Regions from separate parts of the Nocardia sp. CNS-044 genome, predicted to be linked through region 1. Evidence: riboswitches for the same ligand, from Rfam matches in the RefSeq annotation. Region 1 holds a riboswitch; the other holds the start of a gene.
The links. Region 1 has a riboswitch for S-adenosylmethionine ahead of T333_RS07785 (bifunctional o-acetylhomoserine/o-acetylserine sulfhydrylase). Riboswitches for the same ligand answer to the same signal wherever they lie in the genome.

Region 1 (7,635 bases):
ACGCATTCGTGCGCCACCGAGGGCACGATCACGGTGTCGGCCGTGAGCAGGTCGTCGAGGCCGTGCTCGGCGCGCAGGAACGCGCCGAAGCCGATCGGCTGGGTCTGCTGGTCCGGGGCCACCGCGCACACCTTCAGCTCGTACCAGGGGTCGGCCAGATCGGGCTGCGGTGTGCCGAAAATCGAAGCGACGACGCCCAATTCGTAGAGATCCCACGGGTGCAGCGCGCCGGGCGCGATGGCCATGGCGACGGTTCGACCGGTCATGCCCGCGCCTCGCCGACGCTCGGCTTCGGTCCGCGCCCCGCGCGCTGGCACATGAATCGCTCGCTCATACCTCGAGTATGGCAGCAATCGTTCGATAGGCGGCAGTTCTGCCACTCACTGCTCGGCGGCTCTGTCGCGAACACTGGTCGACGGGCGCCCACCCGACAGAACGACACGATGGAGGAATCATGAGCAAGACATCGGTCACCGTGCTGGGTCTCGGGCGGATGGGCGCGGCGATCGCCGAGGTCTTCCTGCGCAACGGCCATCCGACCACGGTGTGGAATCGCACGCAGGGCAAGGCGACTCACCTGGACGGACTCGGCGCACGGCGCGCGGACGGCGTCGCCGAGGCGGTCGCGGCGAGCGAACTGATCGTCACCGTGCTCGCCGACACGGCGGCCGCCGGGGAGCAGCTCGTGCCACTCGGCGCGACGCTGCGCGGGCGGACGGTGCTGAACGTGGCCACCGGCCGCCCCGACACCGCGCGCGAGCTGGCCGAACGGCTCACCGAGCACGGTGCGCGCTTCCTCGACGGCGGCATCTTCGGCGTCCCGCAGACGGTGGGCACGCCCGATACGCTGCTCGTCTACAGCGGCGAGTCCAGCGCGCAGGCCGAATTCGCCGAGGTCCTAGCGGAATTGGGCGCGACCGAGTACGTCGGCGCGGACCCGGGCCTCGCGGCGCTGCACGACATGGCGGTGCTCGGCGGGATGTACGGGCTGTTCGGCGGCTTCTTCCAGGCGACGGCGATGGTGCACACCGAGCGGGTCTCCGCGGTCGCTTTCACCGACACGTTCCTGGCGCCCTGGCTGCGCGCGCTGCTCGACATGCTGCCGACGCTGGCCGCCGAGATCGACTCGCGGGAGTTCCCGGTGAACTTCTCCGATCTCGCGGTCAACGCGGCCGGTCTCGCGGACATCCGCACGACCAGCCGGAACCAAGGCGTGGCGACGGATCTGCTCGATCCGCTGCAGCGGCTGTTCGACGCCGAGGTCGAACGTGGGCACGGGGCAGCCAGCTTCACCAGGGCGTTCGCCGGTCTGCTCGACGCACCTGTGCCTGCCGGCAACTGACTGCCGCGCAATCGGCGCTCGTCCGACACGGACGGCGTTTCCGCGCGCGGCACTCGGAGTCGGCTCCGGCTCCATGCTTCGCGCGTGCACGTCGCACGCCAAAGCTCGATGTCGCGGTCTACCCCTAATACACGTCGGGCACCCGTTCCACCGTGAGGTGGGGCGGGTGCCCGGTTCAACCCCGGCGCTGGGATCACCCAGCGCCGGTCGGGGTCGGACGGATCGCGTCCGGCCCCCGGTGCCGACTCAGCGCAGCGCGCGAGCCAGGTTCGCGTCGAGCGCGCCGAGGAACTCCTCGGTGGTCAGGTAGCCCTGGTCGCCGCCGACGAGCAGCGCGAGGTCCTTGGTCATCTGGCCGCCCTCGACGGTCTTGATGACGACGTCCTCGAGGGTCTGCGCGAAGCCGATCACCTCGGGGGTGTTGTCCAGCTTGCCGCGGTGCTCGAGGCCACGGGTCCAGGCGAAGATCGACGCGATCGGGTTGGTCGAGGTCGGCTTGCCCTGCTGGTGCTGGCGGTAGTGCCGGGTGACGGTGCCGTGCGCGGCCTCGGCCTCGCAGGTCTTGCCGTCCGGGGTGAGCAGCACCGAGGTCATCAGGCCGAGCGAACCGAAGCCCTGGGCCACGGTGTCGGACTGCACGTCGCCGTCGTAGTTCTTGCAGGCCCAGACGTAGCCGCCCTCCCACTTCATGGAGGAGGCGACCATGTCGTCGATGAGACGGTGCTCGTAGGTCAGGCCCGCCGCGTCGAACTGGCTCTTGAACTCGGTGTCGAAGATCTCCTGGAAGGTGTCCTTGAACATGCCGTCGTAGGCCTTCAGGATGGTGTTCTTCGTCGACATGTAGACGGGGTAGTTCTGCTGCAGGCCGTAGTTGAACGACGCGCGCGCGAAGTCCTCGATGGACTTCTTGAAGTTGTACATGCCCATGATGACGCCGCCCTCGTCCGGCATCTTCACGACCTCGTGCACGATCGGCTCGCTGCCGTCCTCTGGGGTGAAGGTCAGGGTGACGGTGCCCGACTGGAAGACCTTGAAGTCGGTGGCGCGGTACTGGTCGCCGAAGGCGTGACGGCCGATGATGATCGGCTTGGTCCAGCCGGGAACCAGTCGCGGGACGTTGGAGATGATGATCGGCGCGCGGAAGATGGTGCCGCCGAGGATGTTGCGGATGGTGCCGTTGGGCGAGCGCCACATCTTCTTGAGGCCGAACTCCTCGACGCGGGCCTCGTCCGGCGTGATCGTGGCACACTTCACGCCGACGCCGTGCTGCTTGATGGCGTTGGCCGCGTCGATGGTGACCTGGTCGTCCGTCTTGTCCCGGTACTCGATGCCGAGGTCGTAGTACTCGAGGTTCACGTCGAGGTACGGGTGGATCAGCTTGTCCTTGATGAACTGCCAGATGATCCGGGTCATCTCATCACCGTCGAGTTCGACGACGGTGCCTTCAACCTTGATCTTGGACATGGATCTTCGTGTCCTCCTAGGATGGTGCCCTTATTGCACGGCCAGGCGAACACGCTTGTGAGCGGACCCCAGCTGTTCAACAGACAACGTATATGTACCGCGTTGTTTGCGGGACGTGTGGTGCAAGCAAGACAAGCGTACTGCTGCCGACGATCTCACCGCGCGGGGAGGGGCCACTGTGCGGACTCCTAGACGGTTACCCACGAGTAGCCCCACGAGTGATCCCAACCACTTTCTCCATCATGTCATCCGGAGCAAGTCGAGCGCGCCGACCTGCGCCGGAACCGAAGGGCGGCCGGGCGCGCGAGACGGCCCGCGCACCGTCGATGCGCGGGCCGTATCCGGTGTTGCTCAGACCGCGAGCGGGACGCGAACACTCTCCTCCGCGTCCTCGGCGAAGTCGGCGGGCTTGGCCTTGATCATCAGCGCGATCACCGGAATCGCGGCGAGGAAGAAGCCCGCGCCCACATAGAACGCGACGTCGTAGCTGTAGATGGCGGCGCGAGCGGCCAAATCGTCGACGGTCGGGTTGTCGGCGAGGTAGTCCTTCGCCGCCTGCACCGAGATCGTGGTGAGCAGCGCGGTGCCGACCGCGCCGCCGACCTGCTGGGCGGCGTTCAGCAACGCGCTGGCGACACCGGCGTCGGCCTCGTCCACCCGGTGCAGCGCCACCGCCTGCATACCGACGAACAGCGGTCCCATGCCGAGCGCGATCAGCAGCTGGGCGGGCAGCACACCGGCGGCGTAGCTGTCGCCGTAGCTCAGCTGCGCCAGCCAGAGCAACCCGACCACGCCGAGCGCGGCGCCTACGACCATCAGCGGACGCGGTCCGAGCTTGGGCAGCAGCGCGCTGGTGATGCCCGCCGACACCGCGATGCCCACGGGGAACGGCAGGAACGCGACGCCCGCCTTCAGCGGCGAGTAACCGAGCGTGACCTGGAAGTAGAAGCTCAGGAACAGGAACATCGCGAACATCGCGATGGGGATCAGCAGCGCCGCGAGCAGTGCGCCGCCGCGGTTGCTCTCCCCCGGAATACGCAGGGGCAACAGCGGATTCGACGAACGGCGCTCGATGGCGACGAACGCGACGAGCAGTGCGAGCCCGGCGACCAGCAGCGCGAGGGTGCCGCCCGAGGTCCAGCCGTGATCGGCCGCGCGGCTGAAGCCGTACACGATGGCGATCAGGCCTGCTGTCACGGTGACGGCACCGGGCACGTCGTAGCCGCCGGTCCGCGGCGCGGGCACGTCCTTGATGACGAACGCGAGCGCGCCGACGAACGCGAGGATCGCGATGGGGGTGTTGACCAGCAGGGTCCACCGCCAGGACGCGTATTCGGTGAGCGCGCCACCCGCGATCAGGCCGATCGCGGCGCCGCCCGCGGAGATGCCCGCGAACACGGCGAAGGCGCGGGCCCGTTCTTTCGCCTCGGTGAACGTCACCGAGACCAGCGCGAGCGCGGCGGGTGCGAGCAGCGCGGCGAAGGCGCCTTGCAAGCCGCGACCCGCGAAGAGCTGGGCGCCGTTCTGCGCCAGACCCGCGAGCGCCGAGGCGGCCGCGAAGCCGACGAGGCCGACCAGGAAGATCCGGCGCCGGCCGAGGTAGTCGGCAAGGCGGCCGCCGAGCAGCAGCAGGCCGCCGAAGATCAGCGTGTAGGCGGTGAGGGCCCACTGCTTGTCGCCCTCGCTGATGCCGAGGTCACGCTGCGCGAACGGCAGCGCGATAGTCACGATGGTCGCGTCGAGGACCACCATCAGCTGGGCCAGCCCGATCACGCCGAGCGCCAGCCAGCGGGCCGAGTCGCGCCGGTCACCCGGCGCGTGCACCGCTGTCGATATCTCGCTCACCTTGTCTCCTCGTCGTCCGGAAGTGCGCGTGCGAGCAATCCTGTCACTGTCCGACATTTGGCGTCAATAGAAAAATGTCGCAATCAGACATTTGCCATGTTGCGACAGTTGAGCGAGTGTCTGGGTTACAGTGGGGAGATGCTCGACTCATCGACGCCGGTGGGCACGAACGCGGCCGAGGACGCCGCCGCGACCGGGAACAGCACAGCGCGGGCGACGTCGGGCGGCCTCGCGTCCACGGAACGGGAAGGCGTGGTGTCCACGACGCGAGAAAACGCCGCGTCCACGACGCGAGACAACACAGCACCTCTCGGCCTGCGCGAGCGCAAGAAGCAGCAGACGAGGCAGCGCATCATGAACATCGCGCTCGAGCTGTGCGACAAGCAGGGCTTCGACGCGACGACGGTCGAGCAGATCGCGAACGCGGCCGACGTCTCGCCGCGCACCGTCAACCGGTATTTCGAGACGAAGGAGGACATCGTCCTCGCGCCGGTCCTCGACTTCGGTCAAATGGTTGCCGACAAGTTGCGAGAAGAGCCGCGCGGCGGCAACGAGCTGCGCGCGCTGTGCAACGCCTACCTCCAGGTGATCGATGACGCGGCGACGGAGAACTCGGCGGTGTCGTTCTGCAGGTTCCAGCAGATGCAGCGGATCGCGCGCGACAGCCCCTCGGTCAACAGCCGCGCGCTGGAGTTCGCCGACAGCAAGTCCGCTGCCATCACCGCGGTGCTCGCCGACCGTCTCGGCACCACCCAAGGCGCGCTCAGCGTGCGGTTGATCGTCTCTACCTGGCAGATGCTGTGTCACCTCGCGATGGACGTGCACAGCGAGCTGATCATGGACTGCGATCCGCAGATCGCGGTGCGCGCGGCGCGGGCGACGCTGCTCGACGCGTACGCGGAGTTCATGCGGGTCTGCACGGAACCGCCGACGGAATCGGCGGAGTGAGATCGGCTACGAATTTCGGCCATTGGCCGCCCGCCAGCTACCATGTCCGTCAGGTCATGAGTGCCAGCGCCAAGCCCCGGCTCGCTGGACGGCAACCCTCCAGCAGCGGTGGGGTGCTCCGGGTGATGACCGGGCCCTCGAAGGTCGAGGGCAAGCGCGCTGTCAGGAGGTTCCCGGAAATGTGTTGTCCTGGATAGACCGCATCACCGATCTCGTTAGTCCGGCGAACAACTCTTGTGGAGCATGATATGACCGACCCCGTCGCGGCCGAGTTCGATCCTGCCCGTTGGTCCTTCGAGACCAAGCAGGTGCATGCGGGCCAAGCCCCCGATCCGAGCACCGGCGCCCGCGCCCTGCCGATCTACCAGACCACCTCCTACGCCTTCCGCGACACCGACCACGCGGCGGCGCTGTTCGGTCTCGCCGAGCCGGGCAATATCTACACCCGCATCATGAACCCGACCCAGGACGTGGTCGAGCAGCGCATCGCCGCCCTGGAAGGCGGCGTCGCCGCACTGCTGCTCGCCTCCGGGCAGGCCGCGGAGACGTACGCGATCCTGAACCTGGCTTCCGCAGGCGACCACATCGTGTCCAGCCCGCACCTGTACGGCGGCACCTACAACCTCTTCCATTACTCGCTGCCCAAGCTCGGCATCGAGGTCTCGTTCGTCGAGGACCCGGACGATCTCGAACAGTGGCGCGCCGCGATCCGGCCCAATACCAAGGCGTTCTTCGGCGAGACCATCGCCAATCCCAGCAGTGCCGTGTTCGACATCCCCGGCATCGCCGAGGTCGCGCACGCCGCCGGGATCCCGCTGATCGTGGACAACACTGTCGCGACCCCTTACCTGATCCAGCCGCTGGCGCACGGCGCCGACATCGTGGTGCACTCGGCCACCAAGTACCTGGGCGGGCACGGCACGGCCATCGCGGGCGCGATCGTCGACGGCGGAAAGTTCGACTGGACCGTCCGCGATGACAGGGGCGAGCCGCGTTTCCCCGGCTTCACCACCCCGGACCCCAGCTATCACGGCGCGGTCTTCGCCGATCTCGGCGCGCCCGCCTACGCGCTGAAGGCCCGCGTGCAGCTGCTCCGCGATCTCGGCGCGGCAGTCTCGCCGTTCAACGCGTTCCTCATCGCGCAGGGCATCGAGACGCTGAGCCTGCGCGTCGAGCGCCACGTCGCCAACGCGCAGGCGGTCGCCGAATTCCTGGCCGAGCATCCGGCGGTCGAATCGGTGCACTACGCGGGACTGCCCAGCTCGCCTTGGCACGAGCGGGCCAAGCGGCTCGCGCCGAAGGGGACCGGCGCGATCGTCTCGTTCGAGCTGCGCGGCGGTGTCGACGCGGGCAAGAAGTTCGTGGACGCGTTGGTCCTGCACAGCCACGTGGCCAACATCGGGGATGTGCGTTCTCTGGTGATCCATCCGGCATCGACGACGCACTCCCAGCTGACACCCGAGCAACAGCTCGCCTCCGGCGTCACCCCGGGACTGGTCCGCCTCGCCGTGGGCATCGAGGGAATCGACGACATTCTGGCCGATCTGCGCGCCGGATTCACGGCGGCGACGACGTGACCGTGAGCACCGAGCAGAGCATCGAGTCCGGCGTCGGCCTGCTGCCGCCGCCGGACGGCAGGCCCGGCGTCATCGCCATCGGGGACGTGCGGCTGGAAAGCGGCGCGGTGATTCCGAATGTCCATCTCGCCGTGCAGCGGTGGGGCGAACTCTCCCCCACCCTGGACAATGTGGTGCTCGTCGAGCACGCTCTGACCGGTGACTCGCACGTCGTCGGCACGCCGGACGACGTCCACGCGCAGCCCGGCTGGTGGGAGGGCATGGTCGGGCCCGGCGCGCCGGTGGACACCGACGAATGGTGTGTGATCGCGACCAACGTGCTCGGCGGCTGTAAGGGCAGCACCGGGCCGTCGTCGCTCGCGCCGGACGGCAAGCCGTGGGGCTCGCGTTTCCCGGAGATCTCGATCCGCGATCAGGTGAGCGCCGAGGCCGCCCTGCTGGATCTGCTCGGCATCGAGC
Region 2 (7,635 bases), 710 kb from region 1:
GAGTCCGACGCCGCCGATGACGAGTTCGCCCGATTCGCCCTCGCCGACCGGGTTGCCCTGCGCGTCGACCACGGCCAGATCCCAGCCGTCCAAAGGCAATCCGATGCGAATCGGCGGCTCCCCGGTGAGCAGGGCCGCGCACGCCACAACGGTGGCCTCGGTGGGGCCGTAGGTGTTCCACAGCTCGCGTCCCGAATCCTCGTCCCCAGCAAGGCGTTCGGCGAGTTCGGGCGGCACGGCCTCGCCGCCGAAGATCAGCAGCCGGACCGGTTCCAGCGCCTCGGCGGGCCAGGTCGCGGCCAGCGTCGGCACCGTCGAGACGATGCTGATCTCGCGGCGGACCAGCCAGGGGCCGAGGTCCGCGCCGGTGCGCACCAGCGCACGCGGCGCGGGCACCAGGCAGGCGCCGTGCCGCCAGGCCAACCACATCTCCTCGCAGGAGGCGTCGAAGGCGACCGAGAGACCGGCGAGGACACGGTCACCGGGGCCGATGGGCGCGTCCCGCAGGAACAGTCGCGCCTCGGCGTCGACGAAGGCGGCGGCGTTGCGGTGGGTGACCGCGACGCCCTTCGGGGTGCCGGTGGAGCCGGAGGTGAAGATGATCCAGGCGTCGTCGTCGGGTGCGGGGAACGTGTGGTCCGTGTCCTCACCGGCCGTGAGAGAGGTTGGGGCGGTGGATGTTACGACGGCACGGATGCCCTCGACGGTGACGACGGCGCTCACCCGCGCCTCACCGAAGACCAGCCGGGCCCGCTCGTCGGGATCGTCGGCGTCGACCGGGACGTACGCGGCGCCCGCCCACAGCACGGCGAGGATCGTGACGTACAGATCGCCGCTGCCGGAGGGCATTCGGACGCCGACCCGGTCGCCAGCGCGGACTCCGGCCTCGACCAGCTCGGCCGCTCGTGCCTCGACCGCGGTGAGCAGCTCGCGGTATGTGATCAGAATCTCGCCGTCATCGATGGCGTGCGCGTCCGGATGGGCTCGCGCGGTGGCGGTCAGGATGTCGACGAGGGTGCGCGGCGGAGGCGCCGCAGCGCCGCGTAGCAGGGGGTCGGACAACGACTGCCCGGTCGTCGGGCTAGTGCCCACCGCGGTGTCGACCTGCGGCTGGAGCATCACGTCCGGCCCACCTCTCATAGACCTGCCTTGCGTTTCCCGATGGTTGTTTCACATGAGGGTTACCGATTGGCAAACGCCACGGTGACCAACTGACCACGGTACCCGCGGTACCAGCGATATCTCCGGGACTGCGGTGTGACGTCGATCGGCGAGCCGAGGCGGGTGGATGGGGCCGTCAGGCGCACTTCCGCATTCGCTCCGTTTGGGCGGCGGCGCCTATCAGGTCGCCGAGGCCGCGGTACCCAAACCCAGCGCGGTGAGAATCCCGGCGCTCGCCTGCTCGAGCCGATCGCGGACCCTCGGGCTGCGCAGAAACGCCACCGCGCGGGCGGCGAGCAGGGCGAGCAGGATCATCTCGACGGCGGCGACGGTGCATTCGATCGCGCCGAGCGCGAGGGTGTTCAGGAAGGTGACCTCGGTCAGGAACTGGGGAAGCACGGCGAGGTAGAACAGGCCGACCTTCGGGTTGAACAGACACGAGACGACGCCCGCCGTGAACGCCGAGCGAACCGAGGGCGCTTTCCCGCTGCCGGAATGGAACTCGGCATCGGCCTGGGACCGCCGCTTGCGCAACTCGATGAGCGTACGAATTCCCAGGTACACCAAATAGATTCCGCCGACGATCTTCAGCGCGCGATACGCGGTCGCGGATTGCTCCAGCAGCGCGGCGACGCCAGCGGCCACCACCACCGCCCACACCAAGCCGCCGAGCGCCGAGCCCACCGCCGCGGCGATGCCGGGACGGGCGTCCACGATCGAAAAGCGCAGCACCAGAAACGAATCCGGCCCCGGCGTCAGGGAGAGCAGGACGCACAGTCCGACGAAGCTGAGCAGCAGCGAGGGCGTCACCCAACGAGTGCAGCGCAGTTCCCGCGGCGGCGCAACCGACTTTCGGCCGCGCGAATCCAGAGGTTGACAGAGCCGCGTGCGGTCTGCCAATCTCGGGACAGGTCACGAGTACCAGCGCTAAGCCCCGGCTAGCTGGTCGGCAACCCTCCTCCGCGGTGGGGTGCTCCGGGTGACGACCGGGCCGCCGTCCGACCGGGCGCGGCAAGCGCGGACTCGACGAATCCCTCGATCGCGAGTCCCAGAGCCGACGGGATTACGTGATGACCGCTGTTGTGGACCAGACCTGTGCCGCCTTCGCCCGCGTTTCGGGTGACGATCTGCCGGTGCCGCTCGTGCAGGGCGGAACCCGCACCTACGCCAACTTCGACTACGCCGCGAGCGCGCCGGCGCTGGCCCAGGTCACCGACCGGATCCAGCGGCTGCTGCCGTACTACGCCAGCGTGCACCGCGGCGCGGGCTACGCCTCGCGCATCTCCACCGAGTGCTACGAGGCCGCGCGCGGTTCGGTCGCCCGTTTCCTCGACGCCGCCGACGACCAGGTGGTGGTGTTCACCCGCAACACCACCGATTCGCTGAACCTGCTGGCGTCCTGCGTGCCGGGCGACACCGTGGTGCTCGACATCGAGCATCACGCCAATTTCCTGCCGTGGACGCGGCACGGACGCCGCGTGGTGCGCGCCGCCGACACCGTCGCCGAGACCATCCGGTTGCTGGTGGCGGAGCTGTGCAGCAAGCCCGCCGCACTGCTCGCGGTGACGGGGGCGTCGAATGTCACCGGGGAGGTGCTGCCGTTGGAGCGGCTCGCCGACATCGCGCACCAATGCGGGGCGCGCATTCTGGTCGACGCGGCCCAGCTCGCTCCGCACCGGCGAATCAGCCTGCGGGAGAGCGGGATCGACTACCTCGCCTTCTCGGGTCACAAGCTGTACGCGCCGTTCGGTGCGGGTGTGCTTGTCGGCCGCCGCGACTGGCTGGATCGGGCCGAGCCCTATCTCGCGGGCGGCGGTGCGGTGCGCGCGGTGAGCACCGAGCGCGCCGAATGGGCGCCCGCGCCGCAGCGGCACGAGGCGGGGTCGCCGAACGTGCTGGGCGCGGCCGCGATCGCCGCCGCCTGTGACGCGCTCGCCGCCATCGATCCCGTGGGGTTGGCCGCGCACGAACGCCTGCTCGCCGACCGCCTGCGCGAGGGACTGTGTGCCATCCCGGGCGTCGAGACGCTGCGCATCTGGTCCGACAGTCCCGATTCCGTCGGCATCGTGGCGTTCACCGTCGCGGGCTTCGCGCCCGGCCACGTCGCCGCCTACCTCTCCGCCGAACACGCCATCGGTGTGCGCGACGGCCGCTTCTGCGCCCACCCGCTGCTCGCCCGCCTCGGCCTCGACGGCGCACTGCGCGCCAGCATCGGCCTCGGCACCACCTCCGCCGACATCGACCGCCTCGTCGACGCCGTCGCCACCCTGGTCCACCGCGGCCCCTCCTGGAACTACGCCGAAACCGACGGCCTCTGGAACCCCACCCCCGAAACCCGCCCCTTCACCGCCGACCCGTCCACCGGCGCCACCCCCTGCCTGATCGCGTAGGACGCCACCGCGCGGTAACCGCCATTGGACCGCGCACGGCCGAAGCGACCGAGTGCGCCAGGATGTCGCGGCGCGGTTTCCGGGGCCGGTTGGGGGCGGTGGCGGCGGGATACTATCGGCGAGACCGTTCCTGACTTGGAGGTGGACCGATGAGCATTCTGCCTGCGTGGGCGACCGATCCAGGGGCGCTGCTCATCACCGAGGCCGGCTACGACGCCCTGCCGGAGGACGTGCAACGGCAGATCGAGGTGGTCGACGGTCACGTCATCTTCTGCCGCAGCGGCAGTTTTCAGCACAACAACGTCGCCAGGCGGCTGGCCAACGCGCTGGAACAGGCGCGCCCGGCCGAGCCGTGCACCGGTGTCGTCACCGACTTCGAGATGCACTATGTCAAGGGCAGGCCGGGCAGTCCCGGGTTCTCCTTCCGCAGGCCCGACGTGGTGCTGCATCGGTGCGTCGAGGAGGATCGGAAGCTCACCACGGCAGACGCGCTGCTGGTCGTTGAGGTCGTCTCACCGGGATCGGAGTACACCGACACCGTCGACAAGCGGGCGGAGTACGCGCACGAGGGCATCCCGATTTACCTTGTGGTGCACCTCGACGCCGACCGCCGCGTCAAGATCGTTCAGGAGTACCGCTTGGACTGGGCGAGCCGGACCTATCGGCTCGCTGAAACCCATCAGGACGCGCTGCGGTTGACCGGCCCGTTCCCGATGGAGGTCGCGTTCAAGGAGCTGGACGGCTCCTGAACTCGCTCAGCCCTCCAGGGAGGACGGGCGGTGGTAGCGGCCGTTGTAGTACAACAGCGGTGCGGCGGCCGGCTTTTCGTCGGTGTTGTCGTGGACGCGGGTGACCAGGCCGACGACGAACGTGTGGTCGCCGATGGGGATGAGTTGCTGGACGACGGCGCGGACCCAGATGGGGGTGCCGTGCAGGACGGGTTCGCCGGTGTCCAGCGTGGTCCACAGGGAGCGGTCGGTGAAGCGTTCCTCGGCGGAGCGGGAGAAGCGCTTGGCGATGTGCTGCTGGTGTTCGCCCAGGAAGTGGATGACCACGGAATCGGCGTCGAGCATCGCGGCCATGCTGGACGAGGTGTGCGCGATGTTGAACGACACCAGCGGCGGTTCCAGCGAGAGCGAGGCGAAGGAGGTCGCGGTGAAGCCGACCGGTCCCTTCGGGCAGGAGAGCGTGACCACGGTGACGCCCGCCGGATAGTGACGCATGGACGCGCGGTACTGCTCGGCGGTGATGCCGCTCAGGTCGTCGGGGATCCGGACGCCGGTGTGCGGCTGCGGTGCTTCGGTCACATGACGAACGTACGCCCGATTCGCCCGCTCCGGGCCGGGCGATTGTTGTTCGATTGCCGTTCGCCCCGGAAACCCGCAGCTCATGCGGCGGTGTGAGATTCAGTCCACATCGATCGGAAGCCCGGCGGTGATCCGCACCAACTCCCGGAAGGACGTACGGAACAGCGTGTTCGGATGCCCGCCCGCCGCCCACAGCTCCTGGTGCCTGGCCAGCGCGTTGTCCACCCAGGTCGGCAGGTTGGTGGGATGCCCGACCGGCGCGACCCCGCCGATCGGCTGACCGGTCACCTCGCGCACCAGCGCCGCGGGTGCGCGGGTGAGCGTGCCTTCCAATCGTGCGCCGGTCTGCGTCAGGTCCACGTTGTGCGCGCCGGAGACCAGCAGCAGCACCGGGTCCTGATCGAGCAGGAACACAAGCGATTTGGTGATCGCTCCCACCTCGACGCCGAGGGCGCGTGCCGCGTCGGCGGCAGTGCGGGTGGGTGTGGGTTGGCGGAGGATGACACCGTGATGGCCGCGCGCGATCAGCGTGTCGGCGACCCGGCAGGCGACCGGAGGTAGCTGGGCCCTGCTCATGGATCCAGGGTAAGCAAAACCGCGCATTTGCTCCTGCCGAGAACAGACCGCGTTCCTGCCTCGGCGCATTCCCCCTGACGGCCCGCGCAAGCGGCGTATACGCTGTACAAATGACTGACTGGCAGGCTTTCACCGTCGAGACAAAGGACCACGTCGCGCAGGTGACGTTGACCGGCCCCGGCAAGGGCAACGCGATGGGCCCGGACTTCTGGCGCGAACTTCCCGAGATCTTCCGCGGTCTCGACGCCGATCCCGAGGTGCGCGCCATCGTGCTCACCGGCGCGGGCAAGCACTTCTCCTACGGCCTCGACCTCCCGGCCATGGCGGGCACCTTCGGTCCGCTGCTCGCCGACAAGGCGCTGGCCGCGCCGCGCACCGACTTCCTCAAGGAGATCCGGCGGATGCAGGACTCGGTCACCGCGGTGGCCGAGTGCACCAAGCCGGTGATCGCGGCCATCTCCGGCTGGTGCATCGGCGGCGGCCTCGACCTGATCGCGGCCGTCGACGTGCGGTTGGCCAGCGCGGAAGCCAAGTTCAGCCTGCGCGAGGCCAAGGTCGCGATCGTCGCCGACATCGGTTCGCTGCACCGGCTGCCCGGCATCATCGGCGAGGGCCACCTGCGCGAGCTCGCCTACACCGGCAAGGACATCGACGCCGCGCGCGCCGAGAGGATCGGCCTGGTCAACGACGTGTATCCGGACCAGGAAGCGGTGCTGGACGCGGCGCACGCGATGGCGCGCGAGATCGCCGCGAACCCGCCGCTGGTGGTGCAGGGCGTGAAGGACGTACTGGACCAGAAGCGCGCGTCGGAGGTGGCCGAGGGGCTGCGCTACGTCTCGGCGTGGAACGCGGCCTTCCTGCCGTCGGAGGACCTGACCGAGGCCATCCAGGCCGTCTTCGAGAAGCGCGAGCCGCAGTTCAAGGGTCGATAGCCGTTTGCCTCCGGCGTCCACGCACCGACATACTTGCGACGAACAACTAATTGATTGGCGCAAGTAAAGGTGGCGGTGCGTGGACGCGGACGACCATTCGATCGACACCATCGCGGTGCAACTGACCCGGCTCCAGCGCATCCGCGACCGGACCGCCTTGCAGATCCGCACCACGGACGGCGTGGACCCGGCTGTGTTCGCCGTGCTGTTCCGGCTGCTGTGCGACGGCCCGATGCGCTCGGGCGCGCTGGCCGAGGCGGTGTTCTCCGACGCGTCGACGGTCAGCCGCCAGGTCGCCCAGCTGGTCGAGCGTGAGCTGGTCCGGCGGACGGCCGACCCCGCCGACGGACGCGCGACGGTGCTCGAGGTGACCAAGCGGGGGCGGGAGGTGGCCGAGCGTATCCGCAGGCGCCGCCACGACAACCTCACCCTGGTGATGGCCGACTGGACGCCGGACGACCGCGCGCTCTTCGCGGACCTGCTGCGCCAGTTCGTCGACGATTTCGAACGCGCGCGACCCGCGATGGTCGCCGGGCCGCGGCTCACGAATCCGGATGAAGCGGAGCGGCGTTCGTGACCGCCCCGACCGCCGTGACGCCGCAGGCGGGATTCACCCACCGGCAGATCCTGACCATCCTCAGCGGGCTCATGCTCGGCATGCTGCTCTCCTCGCTGGACCAGACCATCGTCTCGACGGCGATCCGCACCATCGCCGACGATCTCGACGGCTACGCGCTGCAAGCCTGGGCCACCACCGCCTACCTGATCACCGCCACTCTCACCACGCCGCTCTACGGCAAGTTGTCGGACATGTTCGGCCGCAAGCCGTTCTTCATGGCGGCCATCAGCATCTTCGTCGTCGGCTCGCTGCTGTGCACGCTCGCCCAGTCGATGTACCAGCTGGCCGCCTTCCGCGCCGTCCAGGGCATGGGCGCGGGCGGGCTGATGTCGCTGGCCCTCGCCATCCTCGGCGACATCGTCGGCCCCCGCGAACGCGCCCGCTACCAGGGCTATTTCCTCGCGGTGTTCGGCACGTCCAGCGTGATCGGCCCGGTGCTAGGCGGCATTCTCGCCGGGCAGGACACCATCCTCGGCGTCAGCGGCTGGCGCTGGGTCTTCCTGGTCAACGTGCCGGTGGGGCTGGTGGCGCTCGCGGTGGTCTCGCGGGTGCTGCGCCTGCCGAAGAAGCCGCACTCCACCGATCGGGTCGACTGGTGGGGTGTGCTCGTGCTGGCCGTCGGACTGGTGCCGCTGCTCGTCGTCGCCGAA

Region 2: another riboswitch for S-adenosylmethionine. It lies ahead of T333_RS04890 (aminotransferase class V-fold PLP-dependent enzyme); the one in region 1 lies ahead of T333_RS07785 (bifunctional o-acetylhomoserine/o-acetylserine sulfhydrylase).

Annotation. Positions count from the first base shown of each region.
Region 1 covers NZ_JCANSX010000005.1:1,564,394-1,572,028, reverse strand. The annotation lists gene T333_RS07810 (helix-turn-helix domain-containing protein) at 1-266, opposite strand, end outside; gene T333_RS07805 (NAD(P)-dependent oxidoreductase) at 455-1,342, shown strand; gene T333_RS07800 (NADP-dependent isocitrate dehydrogenase) at 1,589-2,806, opposite strand; gene T333_RS07795 (MFS transporter) at 3,158-4,651, opposite strand; gene T333_RS07790 (TetR/AcrR family transcriptional regulator) at 4,790-5,599, shown strand; SAM riboswitch class IV at 5,652-5,762, shown strand; gene T333_RS07785 (bifunctional o-acetylhomoserine/o-acetylserine sulfhydrylase) at 5,848-7,176, shown strand; gene metX (homoserine O-acetyltransferase MetX) at 7,173-7,635, shown strand, end outside.
Region 2 covers NZ_JCANSX010000005.1:856,519-864,153, forward strand. The annotation lists gene T333_RS04880 (Pls/PosA family non-ribosomal peptide synthetase) at 1-1,119, opposite strand, end outside; gene T333_RS04885 (LysE family translocator) at 1,342-1,971, opposite strand; SAM riboswitch class IV at 2,072-2,185, shown strand; gene T333_RS04890 (aminotransferase class V-fold PLP-dependent enzyme) at 2,232-3,551, shown strand; gene T333_RS04895 (Uma2 family endonuclease) at 3,701-4,300, shown strand; gene T333_RS04900 (flavin reductase family protein) at 4,307-4,858, opposite strand; gene T333_RS04905 (YbaK/EbsC family protein) at 4,958-5,434, opposite strand; gene T333_RS04910 (crotonase/enoyl-CoA hydratase family protein) at 5,545-6,366, shown strand; gene T333_RS04915 (MarR family winged helix-turn-helix transcriptional regulator) at 6,446-6,943, shown strand; gene T333_RS04920 (MDR family MFS transporter) at 6,940-7,635, shown strand, end outside.